3 regions of the Streptomyces sp. NPDC087859 genome follow, and region 1 is predicted to be linked to each of the others. Evidence: riboswitches for the same ligand, from Rfam matches in the RefSeq annotation. Region 1 holds a riboswitch; each other region holds the start of a gene.

The links. A riboswitch is a leader RNA that binds a small molecule or an ion and turns the genes downstream of it on or off. The one in region 1 is predicted to bind cyclic di-AMP.
Positions count from the first base shown of each region.
Region 2: linked by a shared signal. The riboswitch ahead of ACIOHP_RS25050 (peptidoglycan DD-metalloendopeptidase family protein) and the one ahead of ACIOHP_RS02320 (NlpC/P60 family protein) in region 1 are both predicted to bind cyclic di-AMP.
Region 3: linked by a shared signal. The riboswitch ahead of ACIOHP_RS40220 (M23 family metallopeptidase) and the one ahead of ACIOHP_RS02320 (NlpC/P60 family protein) in region 1 are both predicted to bind cyclic di-AMP.

Region 1 is NZ_JBIUUU010000001.1:497,504-501,581, forward strand. Features, by position in the region: gene pcrA (DNA helicase PcrA) at 1-2,103, opposite strand, end outside; cyclic di-AMP (ydaO/yuaA leader) riboswitch at 2,388-2,556, shown strand; gene ACIOHP_RS02320 (NlpC/P60 family protein) at 2,564-3,727, shown strand; gene ACIOHP_RS02325 (hypothetical protein) at 3,748-4,078, opposite strand, start outside.
Region 2 is NZ_JBIUUU010000010.1:94,811-98,888, reverse strand. Features, by position in the region: gene ACIOHP_RS25055 (Tat pathway signal sequence domain protein) at 1-101, opposite strand, end outside; gene ACIOHP_RS25050 (peptidoglycan DD-metalloendopeptidase family protein) at 297-1,262, opposite strand; cyclic di-AMP (ydaO/yuaA leader) riboswitch at 1,267-1,424, opposite strand; gene ACIOHP_RS25045 (alpha-galactosidase) at 1,741-3,825, opposite strand; gene ACIOHP_RS25040 (tyrosine-protein phosphatase) at 3,996-4,078, shown strand, end outside.
Region 3 is NZ_JBIUUU010000021.1:127,263-131,340, forward strand. Features, by position in the region: gene ACIOHP_RS40210 (pitrilysin family protein) at 1-257, shown strand, start outside; gene ACIOHP_RS40215 (M16 family metallopeptidase) at 254-1,642, shown strand; cyclic di-AMP (ydaO/yuaA leader) riboswitch at 1,834-2,002, shown strand; gene ACIOHP_RS40220 (M23 family metallopeptidase) at 2,016-2,792, shown strand; gene ACIOHP_RS40225 (GntR family transcriptional regulator) at 2,980-3,675, shown strand; gene ACIOHP_RS40230 (HPr family phosphocarrier protein) at 3,813-4,078, opposite strand, start outside.

The sequences.
Region 1 (4,078 bases):
CAGCCGTTCCCGCGCGCGCGTGATGCCGACGTACGCCAGGCGCCGCTCCTCCTCCAGCTCCTTGGTCTGGCCGAGGGAGCGCATGTGCGGGAAGACGCCGTCCTCCATGCCGGTCAGGAAGACGACCGGGAACTCCAGTCCCTTGGCGGTGTGCAGGGTCATCAGGGTGATGACGCCGGAGCCGTCCTCGTCCTCGTCGGGGATCTGGTCGGAGTCGGCGACGAGCGCGACCCGCTCGAGGAACGCGGCGAGACCGACCGGAGCCGCCGCCTCGCCTTCCGCGGCTTCCCCGGACTCCTGCTCGAACTCCAGGGCCACGGCGGCGAGTTCCTGGAGGTTCTCGATCCGGGTCTCGTCCTGCGGGTCGGTGGAGGCCTGCAACTCGGCCAGATAGCCGGTGCGTTCGAGCACCGCCTCCAGGACGGTCGCCGGGCCCGCGCCGGACTCGACGATCGTACGGAGCTCCTCCATCAGCACGTTGAACCGCTTCACGGCGTTCGTCGACCGCGCGGCCATGCCGTACGCCTCGTCGACCCGCTTCAGCGCCTGCGGGAAGCTGATCTTCTCGCGCTGGGACAGGGCGTCGATCATCGCCTCGGCGCGCTCGCCGATACCGCGCTTGGGGACGTTGAGGATGCGGCGCAGCGGCACCGAGTCCTCGGGGTTGGCGAGGACACGCAGGTAGGCCAGGACGTCCCGGACCTCCTTGCGCTCGTAGAAGCGGACACCGCCGACGACCTTGTAGGGCAGGCCGACGCGGATGAAGATCTCTTCGAAGACACGGGACTGGGCGTTGGTCCGGTAGAAGACGGCGACGTCGCCGGCCTTGGCGTCGCCCGAGTCCGTCAGTCGGTCTATCTCCTCGGCGACGAACTGCGCCTCGTCGTGCTCGGTGTCGGCGACATATCCGGTGATGCGCGCGCCCGCGCCCGCGTTGGTCCACAGGTTCTTGGGGCGGCGGGACTCGTTGCGCTCGATGACCGCGTTGGCGGCGGACAGGATCGTCTGTGTGGAGCGGTAGTTCTGCTCCAGCAGGATCGTCGTCGCGTTCGGGTAGTCCTCCTCGAACTGGAGGATGTTGCGGATCGTCGCGCCGCGGAAGGCGTAGATCGACTGGTCGGCGTCGCCCACGACACACAGTTCGGCGGGCGGGAGGTCGAACTCGGCCGGAGGGACGTCGACGGGGTGCTCGCTCGTCCCCACGAGCTCGCGGACCAGCGTGTACTGGGCGTGGTTGGTGTCCTGGTACTCGTCGACGAGGACATGCCGGAAGCGCCGGTGGTAGTGCTCGGCGACGTCCGGGAAGGCGCGCAGCAGATTGACCGTGGTCATGATCAGGTCGTCGAAGTCGAGCGCGTTGGCCTCCCGCAGCCGCGCCTGGTACATGGCGTAGGCCTGGGCGAGGGTCTTCTCGAAGCCGTCGGTGGCCTGGGCGGCGAAGTCCTCCTCGTCGATCAGCTCGTTCTTGAGGTTGCTGATCTTGGCGCTGAAGGACTTGGGCGGGAAGCGCTTGGGGTCGAGGTCGAGGTCACGGCAGACCAGGGCCATCAGACGCTTGGAGTCGGCCGCGTCGTAGATCGAGAACGACGACGTGAAGCCGAGCTTCTTGGATTCCCTCCGCAGGATCCGCACGCACGCGCTGTGGAACGTCATCACCCACATCGCGTTGGCGCGCGGGCCGACGAGCTGCTCGACGCGCTCCTTCATCTCGCCCGCGGCCTTGTTGGTGAAGGTGATCGCGAGGATCTGGCCCGGGTGGACATTCCGCTCGGCCAGCAGGTAGGCGATGCGGTGGGTGAGCACCCGCGTCTTGCCGGAGCCGGCGCCGGCCACGATGAGCAGCGGGGTGTCGGAGTGCACGACGGCCGCGCGCTGGTTCTCGTTGAGTCCGTCGATGAGCGCGGCCGCGTCCAGCACGGGGCGCGGGGCGCCGTCGCGGTAGTACGCGTCCCGGTCCGGCGGCACGTCGAACCTGCCGCCGAACAGGTCGTCCGGAACGGGTTCCGGTACGTGCTCGTCCTCGGGCGGTGGCGGGGGCTCCTCCTCGCGGCCCTTAGAGGCTTGGAGGTCCGCCAGGAAGCTGTCGTCAAAGAGGCTGCTCATCGCTCTCCGAGTCTAGGGCTCCCCACTGACACCCCGCCGCCGCCCCGAGAACATGGGCCGACCTCATCACCCTCCATCACCGTCCCGACACGTTCCGCGACGGATCGACCGCAATGCGCACAAGTCATTGCAGATCACTCCGTATGTACCACCGCGAGCAACGTCCTGACCTAAGGTCACGAAAATGTATCGGGCCTATCGGACATCAACCTTCACAGGGGCCACACCCGTTGGCTACCGTGCCGGAAGGCCGTACGACCCCCACCGGCGAACGTCGCCGGGCCGCGCGGCCTCCGCCGAATCCGGAGCGCCGCCGCGCACCCGGAACCGGGGACCCACCGAACTTGGGGTGAATCGGCCGACTCCCGCACCGGGAACAGCCGTAGGGCAACCCTTCCGAACCACCCGCCCGAACCCGACAGCTAACTCGGTAGGCGGAGTATGGAAGGAGTCGCCGACCTTGGCGTCGCACCGCAAGCCGCCTCCCCCGGGTACGCGCGTAGCCGGCATACGCACACCCGCTCTCGCCACGGCCGCCCTCACCTCCGTGGCCCTGCTCTCCCAGACGGCCACCGCCGCGCCCTCGACCGATGACAAGCCGAGCATCGAGGAAGTCGAGAAGAAGGTCGACGACCTCTACCGCCAGGCGGAGTCGGCGACCGAGAAGTACAACTCGGCCAAGGAGAAGACCTCCAAGCAGCGCAAGGAGGTCGACACCCTCCTCGACGACGTCGCCCAGCGCACCCAGAAGCTCAACGAGGCCCGCGAGGAGCTCGGTTCCTTCGCCGCGGCCCAGTACCGCACCGGCGCCTCCGCGCCCGACACCGCGACCTTCCTGCTCGCGGACTCCCCGCAGGACTACTTCGACCAGACGCAGCTGATGGGCCGTATGACGTCCCGTCAGAAGGACGCGGTCGACGACTACGTCACCGAGCAGTCCGCGACGATGAAGAAGCGCCAGGAGGCCACCGACAGCCTCGAGACGCTCTCCGACGCGCAGGGCGACCTGAAGACCGCCAAGGCGACCGTTCAGCGGAAGCTGTCCGCCGCGCGCGAGCTGCTGTCGCAGCTGACCGCCGAGGAGAAGGCGCGCCTCGCGGCGATCGAGAAGAAGAAGCAGGAAGAGGCCGCCCGCAAGGCCGCCGAGCTGGCGAAGCAGCAGGCGGCCGAGCAGAAGGCGGCGGCGGAGGCCGCCGCGGCCGAGGAGTCGGCGGGCAGCTCCTCGTCGTCCACGGAGACCGCGGAGACCTCGGACTCCTCGTACGCCACGAAGGCCGAGAAGGCCCTCGCCTTCGCCCGCTCCCAGGTGGGCAAGCCGTACGTCTGGGGCGCCACCGGCCCCGACTCCTACGACTGCTCCGGCCTCACCCAGGCCGCCTGGAACGCCGCCGGAATCTCTCTCCCCCGCACCACCTACGACCAGGTGAACGCCGGCACCACGGTCACCCTCGCCAACGCCCAGCCCGGCGACCTCGTCTTCTTCTACGACGATGTCACCCACGTCGGCATCTACATCGGCAACGGCAAGATGATCCACGCGCCGAAGCCGGGGGCGTACGTGCGCGAGGAGTCCATCTACTACGACGGCGAGTCGGCGATCCACAGCGTCGTACGGCCGGCCTGACGCGCGGCAGGGCCCTGGCGTCAGTGACCTCCCCGGTTCTCGACGCAGGGCCCCTCGCCGGGCTGGGGCTCGACATAGACGCCGTGCACCTCGCCGGTCAGCTCGTCCTTCGTCACCCGTCCGGAGACGCACACGACGCCCGTGTAGACGGCGTAGTACCCGTTCCCGACGAAGACCCCGTGCTTCTCACCGCACCCGACCCGCCGCAGCGCCGCCTCGACCCGCTCGTCGCCGAAGACACCGAACTCCCCCGATCCGCCCTCCTTCCGGACCTTCTCCAGCTCCGCCAGGATCAGCTCGGCCGACGCCTGCCCGCCGGCCTGCTGCTCGGCACTCAAGGACGCCTGCATG
Region 2 (4,078 bases), on a different contig from region 1:
TCGGCCGCGTCGGCGGTGCGGGACTGGGCCCAGGAAAACTGGGCCGCGGCGGCCGCGGCTGCGGCGCCCTTGATGACGGTGCGTCGGTCGACGCCGGGCACGGGGACCTCCGGATGCGGATAGAAAGCGCTTGCATCGCTACGGAGATCACTGTGTCCCCACCTTCCCCTCACTGTCGACGCTTTGGACAGTCGTGCCACAAGAACGCAATAAAGTGATCATGAACTCGCAAGAGCGAACACCGAAGGCCGGACCCGGGGATCGGGATCCGGCCTTCGGTGGCACAGGGGGTGGCGTCAGCTGACGGAGACGCCCTTCGCGCGGAGGTAGGCGACCGGGTCCACGTCCGAGCCGTAGTCCGGCGTGGTGCGGATCTCGAAGTGGAGGTGCGGGCCGGTCACGTTGCCGGTCGCGCCGGAGAGGCCGACCTGCTGGCCCTCGGTGACGGTCTGGCCGGACGAGACCGAGAGCGAGGAGAGGTGGGCGTACTGGGCGTAGTAGCCGTCGGCGAGCCTGATGACGACCTGGTTGCCGTACGCGCCGCCCCAGCCCGCGGAGACGACCGTGCCCGCGCCCACGGCCTTGAGCGAGGTACCGGTCGGGACGACGAAGTCGACGCCCGTGTGGTAGCCGCTGGACCACATGCTGCCGGACATCCGGTACGGGGTACCGACGGTGGCGCCGGCCACGGGGAGGGTGAAGCCGCTGGAGCTGCTGGTGCCGGTCGTCTCGCTGCTCTGCGTCGCGGCCGTCGTGTTCGACGAGGACGACTTCGAGGATTCGGCGGATTCCGAGGACGCGGACGAAGAGGACTTCTGCGTCTCCGCCGACTTCCGCGTGCCCGCGGACTTCTCCGTGCTCGCCGCGGCCTTCTTGCCGAGGGTGAGCTTCAGACCGGGGTGGATCAGCGACGGGTCGGAACCGACGGCCTCACGGTTGTCGGAGTAGAGCTTCTTCCAGCCACCGCTGACGTTCTGCTCGTCGGCGATCTTCGAGAGGTAGTCACCGGACCGCACCGAATAGGTGCGCGCGGTCGTGGTGTTGGCGGCGCTCTTCTCCGCGGTCTTCTTCTCGGTGACCGTCTTCCCGGCGACCGGAAGGGACTGGACGGCCTTCTCCGGAACGGACTGCGGGGTGGCCGCGTGGGCGCCTGCGGCACCCATCAGCGGGAGGGCGAGTGCGGCGCCACCGGTGCCGGCGACGGCGATCGAGCGGGTGAGGCGCTGGGCCTTCGGACGGCGGTGCTTACCCTTCGCGGGCATGGCGAATTCCTCTCCGGCGCCTGCGAGGTGAGCTGTCGGGTTCGGGCTGGAGATGCCCGGCCGCACCGAGGTGCGGCTTAACCCCTAGCCGTTCCGGAGACCGGAACAGGCGGTTGTACCTGTGGGTCCCCCGCTCCTGCCGTTCACGGGTGAGTTGTGCGGTCCCCGGGCGGCGGCAGGATTGGGCGTCCGTCCGGATTGATGGCGAACGTAAGCGAGCAAGACGCAAAGGGACAAGTGAGAGGTTCCAGGTGCATGCGTTCCTCTTGATCCCCTGTGAGAATTACCGGTCACCCTGCGTGAATTGCGCACGCCTCCCGCCATGCAAAACCCCTGAAAAAGAACGGGAATTACGTGGACATGACGGGCGACGCACGGTCACGGGTATGACGCTCCTCACGTGGCACATTCACAGCTCCCCTTATTCCAGAGCGAGTTGGAATGAAGGATGAGGAAGGCGCCAATTCGGACAGAAAGCTCAGATACGACGCAGTCGGAGAACTGCCGCATCCAGGTCGCCGCGCAATCCGATGCGAAGTCCGTGATGCAGCAATACGGCACCCCTGTGAACTTCGCCCGTTTCGAGGCATTCGTACGACGCCGTCGGGTCGAGCCCGCGCAGCCGCAGCGCCGGTACGGGCTCGCCGTAGCTCTGCGCCTGGAGCCAGGCGAGCACGACGGTCTCACCCCCGAGGACGTACTGGACGGCACTGAGCCCGCCCCGCGGCGGTCGCAGCCGATGGAGGTCACCGCGCTGCACCACGGGCCGGATCTCCTTGTAGAGCTCCACCCACTCACGGGCCTCGGCGAGCTCCTCCTCGCTCCACCGCGTGAGGTCGCCACCGACGCCGAGCACCCCGGCCATGGCGCTGACGAACCGGAACCGCAGCGAGCTGACCCGGCCGTTGAGCATGGCGTTCGGACTGTCGGTGACCCAGGCGGCCATCACGCGCGCGGGATGGATCTGGCCGAAGCCGTGCTGGATGGAGAGCCGGTCGAGCGGGTCGGTGTTGTCGGAGGTCCACACCTGGTCCGTACGGCCCATGACACCGAGGTCGATACGGCCGCCCCCGCCCGAGCAGGACTCGAACGCGACCCCCGGATGGGCGGCCCGCAGCCGGTCCAACAAGGCGTAGTAGGCGTGCACATGGTCGATCCAGAGCCGCTGCGGGTAGGCCTCGCCCGGCCAGCCTGCGTCGGTGAAGCTGCGGTTGAAGTCCCACTTCACATAGTCGATCGGGGCGCTGCTCAGGAGTGCGTCGAGGTGGTCCCAGAGGTACTCCTGGACGTCCTCGCGCGCGAGGTTCAGTACGAGCTGATTGCGGAATTCCGTCCGCTTTCGTCCCTCTTGGTACTGAACCCAGTCCGGGTGCGTCCGGTACAGCTCGCTGTCCGGGTTGACCATCTCGGGCTCGACCCAGATGCCGAACTGCATGCCGAGCGCGTGCACGGAGTCGGCGAGGGGCTTCAGACCGCCCGGGAAACGGTCGCGGTTGGGCGTCCAGTCGCCCAGGCCGGCGCGGTCGCTGGTGCGCGTCCCGAACCAGCCGTCGTCGACGACGAACAGCTCGACGCCGATCGCCGCGGCCCGCCGGGCGAGGGCGCCCTGCTGCTCCTCGGAGATGTCGAACTCGGTGGCCTCCCAGGAGTTGAACAGCACGGGCCGGTCCCGGTCGGCGTCCGGGATGACGTACGCCCGCTGGTAGGCGTGCCAGGTCCGGCTCGCCCCGCCGAAGCCGCCGTCGCTCCACAGGCCGGCGAAGACGGGCGTCGTGAAGGACTCCCCCGCCGCCAGCCGCAGCAGGCCCGACTCGTCGTGCCCGACGCCGCCGGTGATCTGCACGCGCGCGTCGGAGAGCTGGGCCACGGCGATGCGCCAGGAGCCCGACCAGCCGAGGGCGCAGCCGTAGACCTCGCCGCGCTCCTCGGTGGCGTCCGTGTCCAGCGCCACCCACGGCAGGTACTGGTGCCCGGTGTGCCCGCGGCGGCTGCCGATGACCTTCTCGCCGTAGGTGAGCGGCGCGCCGGTCAGCCGGGACTCGGCGGCCCAGCGGCCGTGCAGATGGGACAGCCGCCAGTCCTCGCGGTCGGGCAGGGTCCAGGTGGCGGAGTCGGCGCGCAGGAGCTCCACGGTCTCGGGCCCCTGGTTGTCCAGGGTCACCCAGCGCTCCACCACGTCACCGCGCATCCGGTAGTGCAGCGTGATCGTCAGCCCGCCGTCACGGAACCGGAGCCGCAGCTCGGCGCCCTCCGTGTCGCCGGAGGTCTCGTGGGACTCGAAGGTCCACTCGGTGCCGCGCCGTTCGTCGGTGCGTACCGACAGCGCGGGCCGCACGAAGCGGGGGCCGCCCTCGACGGGGTACTCCTCGCGACCGTCGAGCGGGGACTCGAAGCCGCGTTCGGCGGGCAGCGGGCGGGCGGCGAGTTCCTCGGCGTCGGCGAGCTCGATCCTCGGGCCCCAGTGCAGGTGCAACAGGACGTCGTCCGCGGTGAGGTGGACGGCATAACTGCTGGCAGGCCCGGAGAGAAGCCAGGTACGGCCGGTTTCGGAGATCTCCAGCATCAAATCCTCACAGATACAAACAGGTGCGCTCAAGTGCCAACATCATCAACGGCCACGAGCCCTGGGTGCAACGCCTGTGGACAACTGATTGCCCCAGGAACCGATGTCGTATCGTCGGGGAGGTGCCCGCTGACGAGCCGTGGCGGCGGGACCGGCTGGGAGGAGCCCCCGTGACGCAGCAGATCCCGTCGACCGAGCCCGAGCTGACCGGAGTGCGCAACTTCCGGGACGTCGGCGGTCTGCCGACGGTGGA
Region 3 (4,078 bases), on a different contig from region 1:
GCGCCGACGAACTGTGCCGCTACGCCGTCCTGTTCGGCGACCCGCAGCTCGCCCTCACCGCCGTCAACCGGGTGCTCGAAGTGAGCGCCGAGGAAGTCCAGGCGGTCGCCAAGGCCCGCCTGCGCCCCGACAACCGCGCGGTGCTCGTCTACGAGCCCGTCTCCGCGGAGACCGCCGAGGACGCGGATCCGCCGGAGGACCCCGAGGCCGAGGCCACCGTCGAGGCCGGCGACAAGAACGAGGAGGCGGCCAAGTGACCGAGCTCGCCACGATGGAGTTCCACCCCCGGCCGCAGGCGGGCGAGGCCCGGCCGTGGGCCTTCCCGGCCCCCGAGCGCGGCACGCTCGACAACGGCCTGACGGTCCTGCGCTGCCACCGCCCCGGCCAGCAGGTCGTCGCCGTCGAGGTCCTCCTCGACGCCCCGCTGGACGCCGAGCCGGCCGGCCTGGACGGCGTCGCCACGATCATGGCGCGGGCCTTCTCGGAGGGCACCGACAAGCACACCGCCGAGGAGTTCGCCGCCGAGCTGGAGCGGGCCGGTGCCACGCTCGACGCCCACGCCGACCACCCCGGCGTACGGCTGAGCCTCGAGGTCCCGGCGTCGCGTCTGCCCAAGGCGCTCGGTCTGCTGGCCGACGCCCTCAGGGCGCCCGCGTTCGCGGACAGCGAGGTCGAGCGCCTCGTCACCAACCGCCTCGACGAGATCCCGCACGAGCTGGCCAACCCCTCCCGCCGGGCCGCCAAGGAGCTCTCCAGGACCCTGTTCCCGGCGGACCTGCGCATGTCCCGCCCGCGCCAGGGCACCGAGGAGACCGTCCAGAACATCGACTCCGCGGCCGTACGCGCCTTCTACGAGAAGCACGTCCGCCCGGCCACCGGCACCGTCGTGGTCGTCGGTGACCTCACCGGCATCGACCTGGACGCGCTGCTCGCCGACACCCTCGGCTCGTGGACCGGCTCCCAGGCCGAGCCGCGTCCGGTGCCGCCGATCACCGCCGACGACACGGGCCGTGTCGTCATCGTGGACCGCCCCGGCGCCGTCCAGACGCAGCTGCTGATCGGCCGTATCGGCGCCGACCGGCACGACCGCGTGTGGGCCGCGCAGGTGCTCGGCACGTACTGCCTCGGCGGCACCCTCACCTCCCGCCTGGACCGCGTCCTGCGTGAGGAGAAGGGCTACACCTACGGGGTGCGCTCGTTCGGGCAGGTCCTCAGGTCCGCCCCCGACGGAACGGGTGCCGCGATGCTCGCCATCAGCGGCTCCGTCGACACCCCGAACACCGGTCCGGCCCTGGACGACCTGTGGACGGTCCTGCGCACCCTTGCCGCGGAGGGGCTGACCGACGCCGAGCGGGACGTCGCCGTGCAGAACCTGGTCGGCGTGGCCCCGCTGAAGTACGAGACCGCGGCGGCCGTCGCGAGCACGCTGGCCGACCAGGTCGAGCAGCACCTGCCCGACGACTACCAGGCCACGCTGTACCGGCAGCTCGCCGCGACCGGCACCGTGGAGGCCACCGCAGCGGCCGTCAACGCCTTCCCGGTGGACCGGCTGGTGACGATCCTGGTCGGCGACGCGTCCGCCATCAAGGCGCCCGTCGAGGCCCTCGGGATCGGTGAAGTGAGCGTCGTGTCCGCCGAGTAGCGGCACGCGCGTGAAGGGGCCCTGGTGACTGACGTGTCACCAGGGCCCCTTAATGTCCGAATTAGGGGAGAGGTTGCCTGTCTGCCCTGTGGCATGCGCTACAAAACCCCTGATCCGTTTGGGGATTGAAAGTCGCCCCGCTTAGCGTCATCCGGGCTGTTCGTCAGGCAGTGCGCCGCGCCCGCGGCACCGGACAGCCATCGCCGAGTCCCCGTACGGCGCGAGCCAGGGGAGCCGGGGACCCACATTCATGTAGTCCCTGGGGTGAATCGGACGCCCGCGCGCGCAGCGAGGGGGTCCGTAGGAGACCTTCCTGCTCCGAACCCGTCAGCTAACCCGGTAGGCGAGAAGGAAGGAAAGGACCAGCCACCACATGGCGTTCACGCGCGCCACCGGGAAGCACCGCCGTCCCAGCAGGATGAAGCGCACCACCGCCCACGTGGCGGGGGTCGCGGCCCTCACCACCACCGGCGTCATCGGCACCCTCGCCGCCCCGGCCCTCGCGGCGGAGCCCGCGGCCGAGCAGACCGGCCTCACCCCGGTCGTCACCATCGGCGACTCGGTCGCCGCCCAGATCGACGCCCAGGCCGAGGCCCAGCAGCAGGCGGCCATCGAGGCCGCCGAGCAGAAGGCCCGGCAGAAGGCCGAGCAGGCGGCGCTCAAGAAGGCCGCCGCCAAGGCCGAGAAGGAGCGCGAGGCCAAGGAGCGCGCCGCCCGCGCCGCCGCCGAGCGCAAGCGCCTCAACAGCTATGTAGCCCCGATATCGGGCTCGTACATCTCCACCGGCTACAAGGCCGGCGGCGGCGTCTGGTCCTCCGGCAGCCACACCGGCGTCGACTTCCACGCCGCCACCGGCACCTCCGTCCACGCGGTCGGCTCCGGCACGGTCGTCGAGGCCGGCTGGGGCGGGTCGTACGGCAACAACATCGTGATCAAGATGAACGACGGCACGTACACCCAGTACGGGCACCTGTCGTCCATCGGTGTTTCGGTGGGCCAGACGGTCACCCCGGGCCAGCAGATCGGCCTCTCCGGCGCGACCGGCAACGTCACCGGGCCGCACCTGCACTTCGAGGCCCGCACGACCGCGGAGTACGGCTCGGACATCGACCCCGTCTCCTACCTGCGTTCGCATGGCGTGAACGTCTGACGACGGACCGCGAGATCTTCTGAAACCCCGGCTCACCGAGCCGGGGTTTTGCCGTTTCTGTCGCCCTGTTGTCCAAAAAATATGCATGGATTCCGGCCCGCCATCGGAAATTCCTGTTCTTTGCAATAGAGTCACTGAACACACGTCAATCATCGACGTTTCACGGGGATTAAGGCGGAGGTCGGTCATGCGTATTCCGGCGCACTCGGTATGCACCGCGATCAGGGACGACATCGTCGCCGGTGTCTACGAGCGCGGCAGCCGCCTCACCGAGGAACTCCTCGCCCGTCGCTACGGGGTCTCCCGTGTCCCCGTCCGGGAGGCGCTGCGCACTCTGGAGGCCGAGGGCTTCGTGGTGACGCGGCGCCACGCGGGCGCGTGCGTGGCCGAACCGACCGAGCAGGAGGCCGCCGACCTGCTGGAGATGCGGATGCTCCTGGAGCCCCTGGGTGCCTCACGGGCCGCCCAGCGGCGCACCGAGGCGCATCTGAAGGTCCTGCGCGGTCTGGTCAGGCTGGGCCAGGAGCGGGCCAGGAGGGGCAACAGCGATGACCTGCGGTCCCTGGGAGGCTGGTTCCACGAGACGCTCGCCCAGGCCTCCGGCAGCCCCGCGCTGACCTCGATGCTGACCCAGCTACGGCACAAGATCTCCTGGATGTACGCCGTGGACGCCCCGGTCAACCCCGTCGAGTCCTGGGCGGAGCACGGTGCCATCGTCGACGCCGTGGCGCGCGGCGACGGAGAGCGCGCGCGGGCGGTCACGGCTCTGCACACGGAGCGCTCGACAGCCGTGCACCGGCTCCGATTCACCGGCACGGGAGATCGGCCGGAGCGTGTGAGGAACTCGCAACATCCCGTAAACATGCCGAGCCTGCGGCATTAACACAAGAGCCGTATACAAAGAGGCAGTAATTCGCGGGGGATTATTTCCGCTGCCTGTGAGCGAGAAATGCAAAGGGCTCGCCCGATAAATTCGGACGAGCCCTTCTGTGGTGCCGTGAATCAGCCGGCCCCGGTAAATCAGACGGTCTCGGGAAGCTCCTCGAGACCCTCGGAGACCAGCTTCGCCAGTCGGTCGAGGGCGGCGTCCGCGCCCTCGGCGTCGGAGGCGAGGACGATCTCCTCGCCGCCCTGGGCGCCGAGGCCCAGAACCGCCAGCATGGAGGCCGCGTTGACGGGGTTGCCGTCGGCCTTGGCGATCGTCACGGGGATACCGGAGGCCGTGGTGGCCCGGACGAAGATGGAAGCGGGGCGGGCGTGAAGACCCTCGGCCCAGCCGACGTTGA